2 regions of the Bradyrhizobium sp. WSM4872 genome follow, and region 2 is predicted to be linked to the other one. Evidence: predicted binding sites of a transcription regulator. Region 2 holds the regulator's gene; the other holds the start of a gene.
What was found. Region 2 encodes PhoB, which activates phosphate uptake and scavenging genes when phosphate is short. Its sites were predicted from a motif close to TGTCATNNANCTGTCAT; they were not measured.
Positions count from the first base shown of each region.

Region 1: a site for PhoB is predicted at 2,218-2,234, ahead of phnF (phosphonate metabolism transcriptional regulator PhnF). Genes of this name have one in related genera too.

Region 1 covers NZ_JBVVPT010000037.1:46,684-50,742, forward strand. Annotated here, with positions in the region: gene phnE (phosphonate ABC transporter, permease protein PhnE) at 1-475, shown strand, start outside; gene phnE (phosphonate ABC transporter, permease protein PhnE) at 433-1,320, shown strand; gene phnF (phosphonate metabolism transcriptional regulator PhnF) at 1,456-2,184, opposite strand; gene phnG (phosphonate C-P lyase system protein PhnG) at 2,304-2,768, shown strand; gene phnH (phosphonate C-P lyase system protein PhnH) at 2,773-3,381, shown strand; gene AC0L3C_RS32375 (carbon-phosphorus lyase complex subunit) at 3,384-4,059, shown strand, end outside.
Region 2 covers NZ_JBVVPT010000028.1:42,008-46,066, reverse strand. Annotated here, with positions in the region: gene pstA (phosphate ABC transporter permease PstA) at 1-294, shown strand, start outside; gene pstB (phosphate ABC transporter ATP-binding protein PstB) at 291-1,112, shown strand; gene phoU (phosphate signaling complex protein PhoU) at 1,123-1,839, shown strand; gene phoB (phosphate regulon transcriptional regulator PhoB) at 1,854-2,561, shown strand; gene AC0L3C_RS28575 (GcrA family cell cycle regulator) at 2,790-3,302, opposite strand; gene AC0L3C_RS28570 (acetylornithine transaminase) at 3,758-4,059, shown strand, end outside.

The DNA of each region.
Region 1 (4,059 bases), on a different contig from region 2:
GCGCCTGCTCGAATTCGCGCGCACGGTGCCCGGCATCGTGTTTGCGCTGATCTTCGTGATCGCGTTCGGGCTCGGACCGATGGCGGGCGTGCTGGCGATTGCGATTCACTCCACCGGCGCGCTCGGAAAGCTGTTTTCGGAGATCGTCGAGAACGCCGACATGAAGCCGGTCGAAGGCGTTCGCTCGACGGGCGCGAGCTGGCTCTCCTGCATGCGCTTCGCGATCCTGCCGCAGGTCACGGCTGGCTATGCCAGCTACGCGCTGCTGCGTTTCGAGATCAATGTCCGCGAGGCCTCCGTGATGGGCTTCGTTGGCGCCGGCGGCATCGGCCAGGAGCTCGTCGTCGCCATCCGCAAGTTCTATTACTCGGACGTCAGCGCCATCCTGCTCACCATCATCGTCACGGTCTTCATCATCGACATCAGCACCGGATGGCTGCGCGGCCGTCTGTTCGGCAAGGAGGCGCGGACGTGACGGGACTGCGGGAGACCGATACCGCGGCGCTTCGCGCGCGCTATCCTGACGTGTTCGACCGGCCGGCGTCGGCGCGGCTCGCCATGCCGGCGACGATCGTCGCGGCGCTCGCGATCCTGATTTACGGCCTCGTCGATCTCGACTTCTCGCCGTCGCGGTTCGTCGCGGGCCTCAACCAGCTCGGCTGGATCAGCCTGATGATGATCCCGCCGGATCCCGGCTCGTCGCTGCCGATCTATCTGAAGGCGCTCGGCGAGACGCTGTCGATCGCGCTGCTCGGCACGACTCTGGCCGCGCTGTTCGCGCTGCCGGTCAGCCTGCTGGCCGCGCGTAACGTCGTGCCGTCGAGCATTTTGCGTTTCCCGATTCGGCGTTTCCTGGATTCGATCCGCGGCGTCGACACGTTGATCTGGGCGCTGGTGTGGATCAACGTGGTCGGGCTCGGCCCGTTCGCCGGCGTGCTCGCCATTGCCGTGTCCGATTTCGGCGCGTTTGGAAAACTGTTCTCGGAGGCGATCGAGGGCGCCGACCAGAAGCAGGTCGAGGGCATCCGCGCCTCCGGCGGCAGTGCGCTGCACGAGATCCGCTTCGGCCTGCTGCCGCAGGTCCTGCCCGTGATCGCCGGACAGGTGCTCTATTTCATCGAGTCGAACACGCGCTCGGCCACCATCATCGGCATCGTCGGCGCCGGCGGCATCGGCCTCCAGCTCGCCGAGCAGATCCGCGTGCTGGAATGGCAGAAGGTGTCGTTCCTGATCCTGATGATCCTGGTCGCGGTCGCCGCGATTGATTTCGTCTCGGGAAAGTTGCGGTTTGCGATCATCGGCCGAAGGGCAGTGGCGTAGGTCTTCGCCTCTCCCCGCTTGCGGCGGGTGAGGGGGACTCTCCGCGAGTCCGTCTCTTACGGTGATTGTGGAGGCAGCCCCTCACCCCAACCCTCTCCCCGTAAGAACGGGGCGAGGGAGAACAAGCAGCCCACCCTACGGCTCCACCAGAAATTCCACCCGCTCCGCGGCAAAGCGCGAATGCTTGGTCACCAGCGGCTTGCCGTCGAGATCGTGGTCGGTGGCGTCGACCACCAGGATCGGCCCCCCCAGCGCCAGATCGAGCCGTGCGGCGTCGGTTGCGTCGACGATGCCGGCGGTGATCCGGGTCGCGCCGCGGCGATAGTCGCGGACGCCGTAATGCTCGAGCAGTTTCGTCATCGAGCGGGTCGCGGCAAAGATGTCGCCCGCACCCGGGAACAACTGCGCCGACAGCCATGTCGTGGAGACGCAGATCGGCGTGCGGTCGGCGAGGCGCATCGCCTCGATCCGCACCAGCGGTGCGCCGGTCTTGAGACCGAGTTCTCGCGCGAGTTCGCGGGTCGCGACATCATCGGACGCCTCGATCAGCCGGCCATGCGGTTCGCGGCCGTCCGCGCCGACGATCTCGGAGAAGCGGGTCCGGGAACGCAGCGGATAGGCGAGCTTCTGCGCCTCGACATAGGTTCCGCTGCCGCGTTCGGCCCGCACGATGCCGCGCTCGGCAAGTGCAGCCAGCGCGCGCCGCACGGTGTGGCGGTTGACGCGATAGGTTTCGGCGATCTCCATCTCGCCCGGCAGCTTGTCGCCGGCCGCAAAGCGGCCGTCGGCGATGCCGCGCTCGATGCCGTCGGCAACGAGGCGCCACAACGCGACGCCGGAGGAGGCTGTGTCCTGCATGCTCATGTGGCCGGGAAGCTACTCCAGAAATCACGCCTTTGTCACGAAACAGTCATGGCGCTCCGGTATCAAGTTGTCTAGTATCATAGACAACTTGGATTCGGCAAGTTGTTGAGAAAAGTTCGGTGGATCTGGTGACCCAGCACAACAATCAGCAAGCCCAGCGCAAGGCCGCAATGGCCGTGCTGGCGCACGCGGAGGCGGGCGAGATCGCCGCTCGCCTCCGCGCTCTCGCTCTGCCGGCGCATCAGGATCTGCGCGCGCCGGAAAACGGCCTCGTCATGCTGCGCGGCCGGGTCGGCGGCGACGGTGCGCCGTTCAATCTCGGCGAAGCCACGGTATCGCGCGCCGCGGTGCGGCTCGCGAGCGGCGAGGTCGGCTTCGGCTACACGCTCGGTCGCGACGGTGAGAAGGCGCGGTTGATCGCGCTGTGCGATGCGCTGGTGCAGTCCAGGGATTTCGGCGGCGCCGTGGAGCGGGACGTTATCGCGCCGTTGCGTGAGCAGCTTATGGTCAGGCGCAAGCAGGCGGCGGCCGAGACCGCCGCGACGAAGGTTGATTTCTACACCATGGTGCGCGGTGAGGGGTGAGATCATGACCACGATTGCGGAACTGCCGCCGGGATTCGCCGACAAGGTGCTGTCGGCGCAATCGACCTTTCGTTCGGTCATGGACGCGATGGCGCGGCCGGGATCGGTCCAGCGCATCGTGCCGACATCAGGGGCGCCTCATATGATGATGCGCGGCACGGCCGCGATCGCGCTGACGCTGTTCGATCACGACACGCCGCTCTGGCTCGATGCGCACACGTCTGAAAGTTCCGACGTCGTGAAATGGCTGAAATTCCATACCGGCGCGCCGGTGGTGCAGGATTCCTCCATCGCAAGCTTCGCCCTGATCAGCGACGGCGGGGCGCTGCCTTCGCTTGAGCGCTTCGCGCTCGGCACCAGCGAATATCCGGATCGGTCGACCACATTGATCCTGCAGGTCGAGAGCCTGGACGCAGGACGCAGCTTCGAGCTGCGCGGTCCCGGCATCGACGGTGTCGCGGCGCTCCATGCCTCGATCAAGCCGTTCGACCTGTTCGAGCGCTTGCGCGTCAACGAAGCGCTGTTTCCGCGCGGCGTCGATGTGGTGCTGGTCGCCGACCATGCCGTGGTTGCGATCCCGCGCACCACGCGCGTCGTGAGCAAGGGAAGCTAAGCATGTATGTCGCAGTCAAAGGCGGCGAACGCGCCATCGAGAACGCTCATCGCCTGCTCGCCAGTGCGCGGCGCGGCGACCAAAGCGTGCCGGAAATCTCCCTCGACCAGATCTCGGAGCAGCTCGGCCTCGCCGTGGACCGCGTCATGAGCGAAGGCTCGCTCTATGACCGCGAGCTCGCGGCGCTCGCCATCAAGCAGGCGCGCGGCGATTTGATCGAGGCGATCTTTCTGGTCCGCGCCTTCCGCGCCACGCTGCCGCGCTTCGGCGCCAGCGAGCCGGTCGAGACCGGTGCGATGCGCGTGCGGCGGCGGGTGTCCTCGACCTTCAAGGACATTCCCGGCGGCCAGATCCTCGGCCCGACCTTCGACTATACCCACCGTCTGCTCGATCCCTCGCTCGCCGACGGCTTTGTGCCGGAGGCGCCGGCGACGGCCGAAGCATCGACGGCGCCCACGCCGCGGGTGACGGATATTCTCGGCCGCGACGGGCTGATCGAATCATCGCCGCAGGCCGAGGAAGGCGCCAGCGTCGGCGATCTCACCCGCGAGCCGCTGAATTTTCCTGCGGATCGCGACCTGCGCCTGCAGAACCTCGCGCGTGGCGACGAAGGGTTCTTGCTGGCGATGGGCTATTCCACCCAGCGCGGCTACGGCCGCAACCACCCCTTCGCCGGCG
Region 2 (4,059 bases):
CGGATCGCTTATCGTGCTGCCCGATCGGGTCTCATCACCGGCGTGCTGCTCGCGACCGCCCGCGTCGCCGGTGAAACTGCGCCGCTGCTGTTCACAGCGCTGTCGAACCAGTTCTTCAGCCTCGGCCTGAACAAGACGATGGCGAACCTGCCTGTCACCATCAACAACTTCGTGCAGAGCCCCTATGCCTACTGGAAGCAGCTGGCCTGGAGCGGGGCGCTGCTCATCACGCTGACCGTTCTTGCCCTGAATATTGGCGCGCGCATCCTTGGCGCCGAGAGGACCGCAAAATGAGTGATCTTTCCGTATCGATGAGCGCGGCCGGTGGGCTGCCCCACGCGCCGGTGCTGCCGGAGGCGCCCCCCAAGGTGACCGTGCGCAACCTGAACTTCTATTACGGCGAGCACCACGCTCTGAAGAACATCAACCTGACGCTCGGCGCCAACCGCGTCACGGCGTTCATCGGTCCGTCGGGCTGCGGCAAGTCGACCCTGCTGCGCATCTTCAACCGGATGTACGACCTCTATCCCGGCCAGCGCGCCACCGGTCAGCTCATGCTCGATCAGACCAACATTCTCGACGGCAAGCTGGACCTCAATCTGCTGCGCGCCCGCGTCGGCATGGTGTTCCAGAAGCCGACGCCGTTCCCGATGACGATCTACGAGAACATCGCGTTCGGCATCCGTCTCTATGAGAAGATCTCGAAGTCCGAGATGGACGGCCGCGTCGAAAAGGCACTCCGCGGCGGCGCGCTGTGGAACGAGGTCAAGGACAAGCTCAACGCCTCCGGCCTGTCGCTCTCGGGCGGCCAGCAGCAGCGCCTCTGCATCGCCCGCACCGTCGCGGTGCGGCCCGAGGTGATCCTGTTCGACGAACCCTGTTCGGCGCTCGACCCGATCTCGACCGCCAAGGTCGAGGAGCTGATCCAGGAGCTGTCCGAGGATTACACGATCGCGATCGTCACTCACAACATGCAGCAGGCGGCGCGCGTCTCCGACAAGACCGCCTTCATGTATCTCGGCGAGCTGATCGAATTCGACGACACCAGCAAGATCTTCACGTCGCCGACTGACCGGCGCACGCAGGATTACATCACCGGCCGGTTCGGCTAGGAGACGCGACATGGGTTCTGAACATACCGCAAAGGCCTTCGATACCGACCTCCAGGAACTCACCCGCCTGGTCGCCGAGATGGGTGGCATCGCCGAGCGCATGATCGTCGAGTCCGTCGACGCGCTGATCCGCCGCGACGTCCCGCTCGGCCAGCGCGTCGTCGCCATCGACACAGAACTCGACGCGCTGCAGAAGCGCATCGAGGAGCGTGCGGTCCTCACCATCGCCCGCCGCCAGCCGATGGCGGTCGACCTGCGCGAGATCGTCGGCGCCATGCGCGTCGCGACCGATCTCGAGCGCATCGGCGACCTCGCCAAGAACATGGGCAAACGCGTCGCGGCGCTGGAGACGGACTTCCATCCGCTCAAGCTGTTTCGCGGCCTCGAGCACATGACCGACCTCGTGCAGCAGCAGGTCAAGTCGGTGCTGGACGCCTATGCCGCGCATGATCTGCCGGCGGCGATGGCGGTGTGGAAGGGCGACGAGGAGGTCGACGCCATCTGCACCTCGCTGTTCCGCGAGCTCCTTACCTACATGATGGAGGATCCGCGCAACATCTCGTTCTGTATCCATTTGATGTTCTGCGCCAAGAACATCGAGCGGATCGGCGACCACGCCACCAACATCGCCGAGACCGTGTTCTACATGATCGAGGGACAGGCGATCACCGACAAGCGGCCGAAGGGCGACATGACGACCTTCGCCAACACGGTACCGAACACTTAAGGAGCGACGACCCGATGGGCGCACGCATTATGGTGGTTGAGGACGAGGAAGCTCTGACGGAGCTTCTCCGCTACAACCTCGAAGGCGACGGCTATGACGTCGAGACGGTGATGCGCGGCGACGACGCCGACACTCGCCTCAAGGAGCACATCCCCGATCTGATCGTGCTCGACTGGATGCTGCCGGGCCTGTCAGGCATCGAATTGTGCCGGCGGCTTCGCACCCGTCCCGAGACCAAGCAGCTCCCGATCATCATGCTCACCGCGCGCGGCGAGGAGAGCGAACGGGTGCGGGGTCTTGCGACCGGCGCCGACGATTACATCGTCAAGCCGTTCTCGGTGCCGGAGCTGCTCGCGCGCGTGAAAGGCCTGCTGCGGCGCGCGAGCCCCGAGCGGCTCGCCACCGTGCTTGCTTTTGGCGACATCGAGCTCGACCGCGACAAGCGCCGCGTGGCGCGCTCGGGCCGGCCGATCGATCTCGGTCCGACCGAATATCGCCTGCTGGAGTTCTTCCTGGAGCATCCGGGCCGGGTGTTCTCGCGCGAGCAACTGCTCGACAGCGTTTGGGGCCGCGACATCTACATCGATGAGCGTACCGTCGACGTGCATATCGGCCGCCTGCGCAAGCTGCTCAATCTCGGCCGCGAGCAGGACCCGATCCGCACCGTCCGCGGCGCCGGCTACGCGCTGGATGATCGTTTTGCCAAGGCGGAGCAGGTGTAGGGTTGCAGGCTTGTTTGCTGGCGAGCTGTCCCCGAATTCTCCGACGTCGTCCCGGACAAGCGAGCGAAGCGAGCGCTGATCCGGGACCCATAACCACCGAACGTGGTTTGGCGAAGACTCGGAGTGACCCCTTCCGCACGACTACTGCGTGCTCGGAGTATGGGTCCTGGCTTTCGCCAGGACGACACTGAAATTGTTGAACTGTCTTCGCGCGACGACTTGCCGTGATTACCGCGGACCCGGCTTCACCGGTGCGCGGCGCCGATCCGATGCCGGCTGGTACGCGACGCGCGAGTGCTGGGCGCAATAGGGCAGGCCGGACAACGCACGGCCACCACAGAAGAAGAAGTCCGGGCTCGAGGGATCGCCGACCGGCCAGTGGCAGGTCGCCTCGTTCAATTCCAGCAGCGACAGCCGCTGGCTCATCGGCACCACGTTGTCGTATGTGACCGGATCCGGCTCAGCCTCGACCTCAAAGGCCTGCGCCAGCGCGGTGTTGCCGCGCGAGATCGGGCGGCTCACCCGCATCATGTGCTGCGCGGGACGCGCCTTGCGCGGCCGGGGCGCTGCCGACGAAGGGCTCTTGGCGCGGCCCGAAAGGCCGAGCCTGTGCACTTTGCCGATCACGGCATTGCGGGTCACATTGCCGAGCTCCGCCGCGATCTGGCTGGCCGAAAGTCCGGCCTCCCAGAGCTTTTTCAGCTGCTCGACGCGATCATCGGACCAGGTCAAAACCGTCATTGCACCCTTTCCCTCGCTGCGCGCCAGCCATCCTGGGGCCTCGCAGCGAATGCCTAAGCCTTCAAAAACCCGTGCCGCCAGAATCCCTTAAGGCTCGCCGGGCGCGTCTTGAACGCCCGAACGTTTACGCCGGTACATAAGGACTTAAAGATCAGAACCACTGCACGAGATGTCGTATCTGACAATCCAAACGCTACAATATGGCGTGACTCCCGCGCAAGAGTCCGCCGACTCGCTTCCACATGTTCCGTGGCTAAATCCCGCAAAATCGGCACCGCAAGACTACGGATTCAGCGTTTCGCGAGGCTTTCCGGGCGGCATTGACACCCGTTTCACCAGGCCTAAGATAGTCGTGCGTGCCGCCCTCAAGAGGCGGCACGTTTCGTTTTCCGGGCCGGTCGATGGTGCGTTGCGCAATGCACGCTCACACCGTCCGCAACATTCAAGTGACCGCCATGACTAACAGCGCAGCGCCGCATTTGCTCCCCGTTTTCGCCAGATCCGACCTCGGTTTCGAGCGTGGCGAAGGCTGCTGGCTGATCGCGACTAATGGCGAGCGCTATCTCGATTTCACCTCGGGGGTGGCGGTGAACGCGCTCGGCCATGCCCATCCGGCGCTGGTCGCGGCGTTGCAGGAGCAGGCGACCAAGCTCTGGCACATGTCGAACCTGTTCCAGAGCCCGGACGGCGAAAAGCTCGCCGCGCGCCTGTGCAATGAAAGTTTCGCGGACTTCGTGTTCTTCTGCAATTCCGGCGC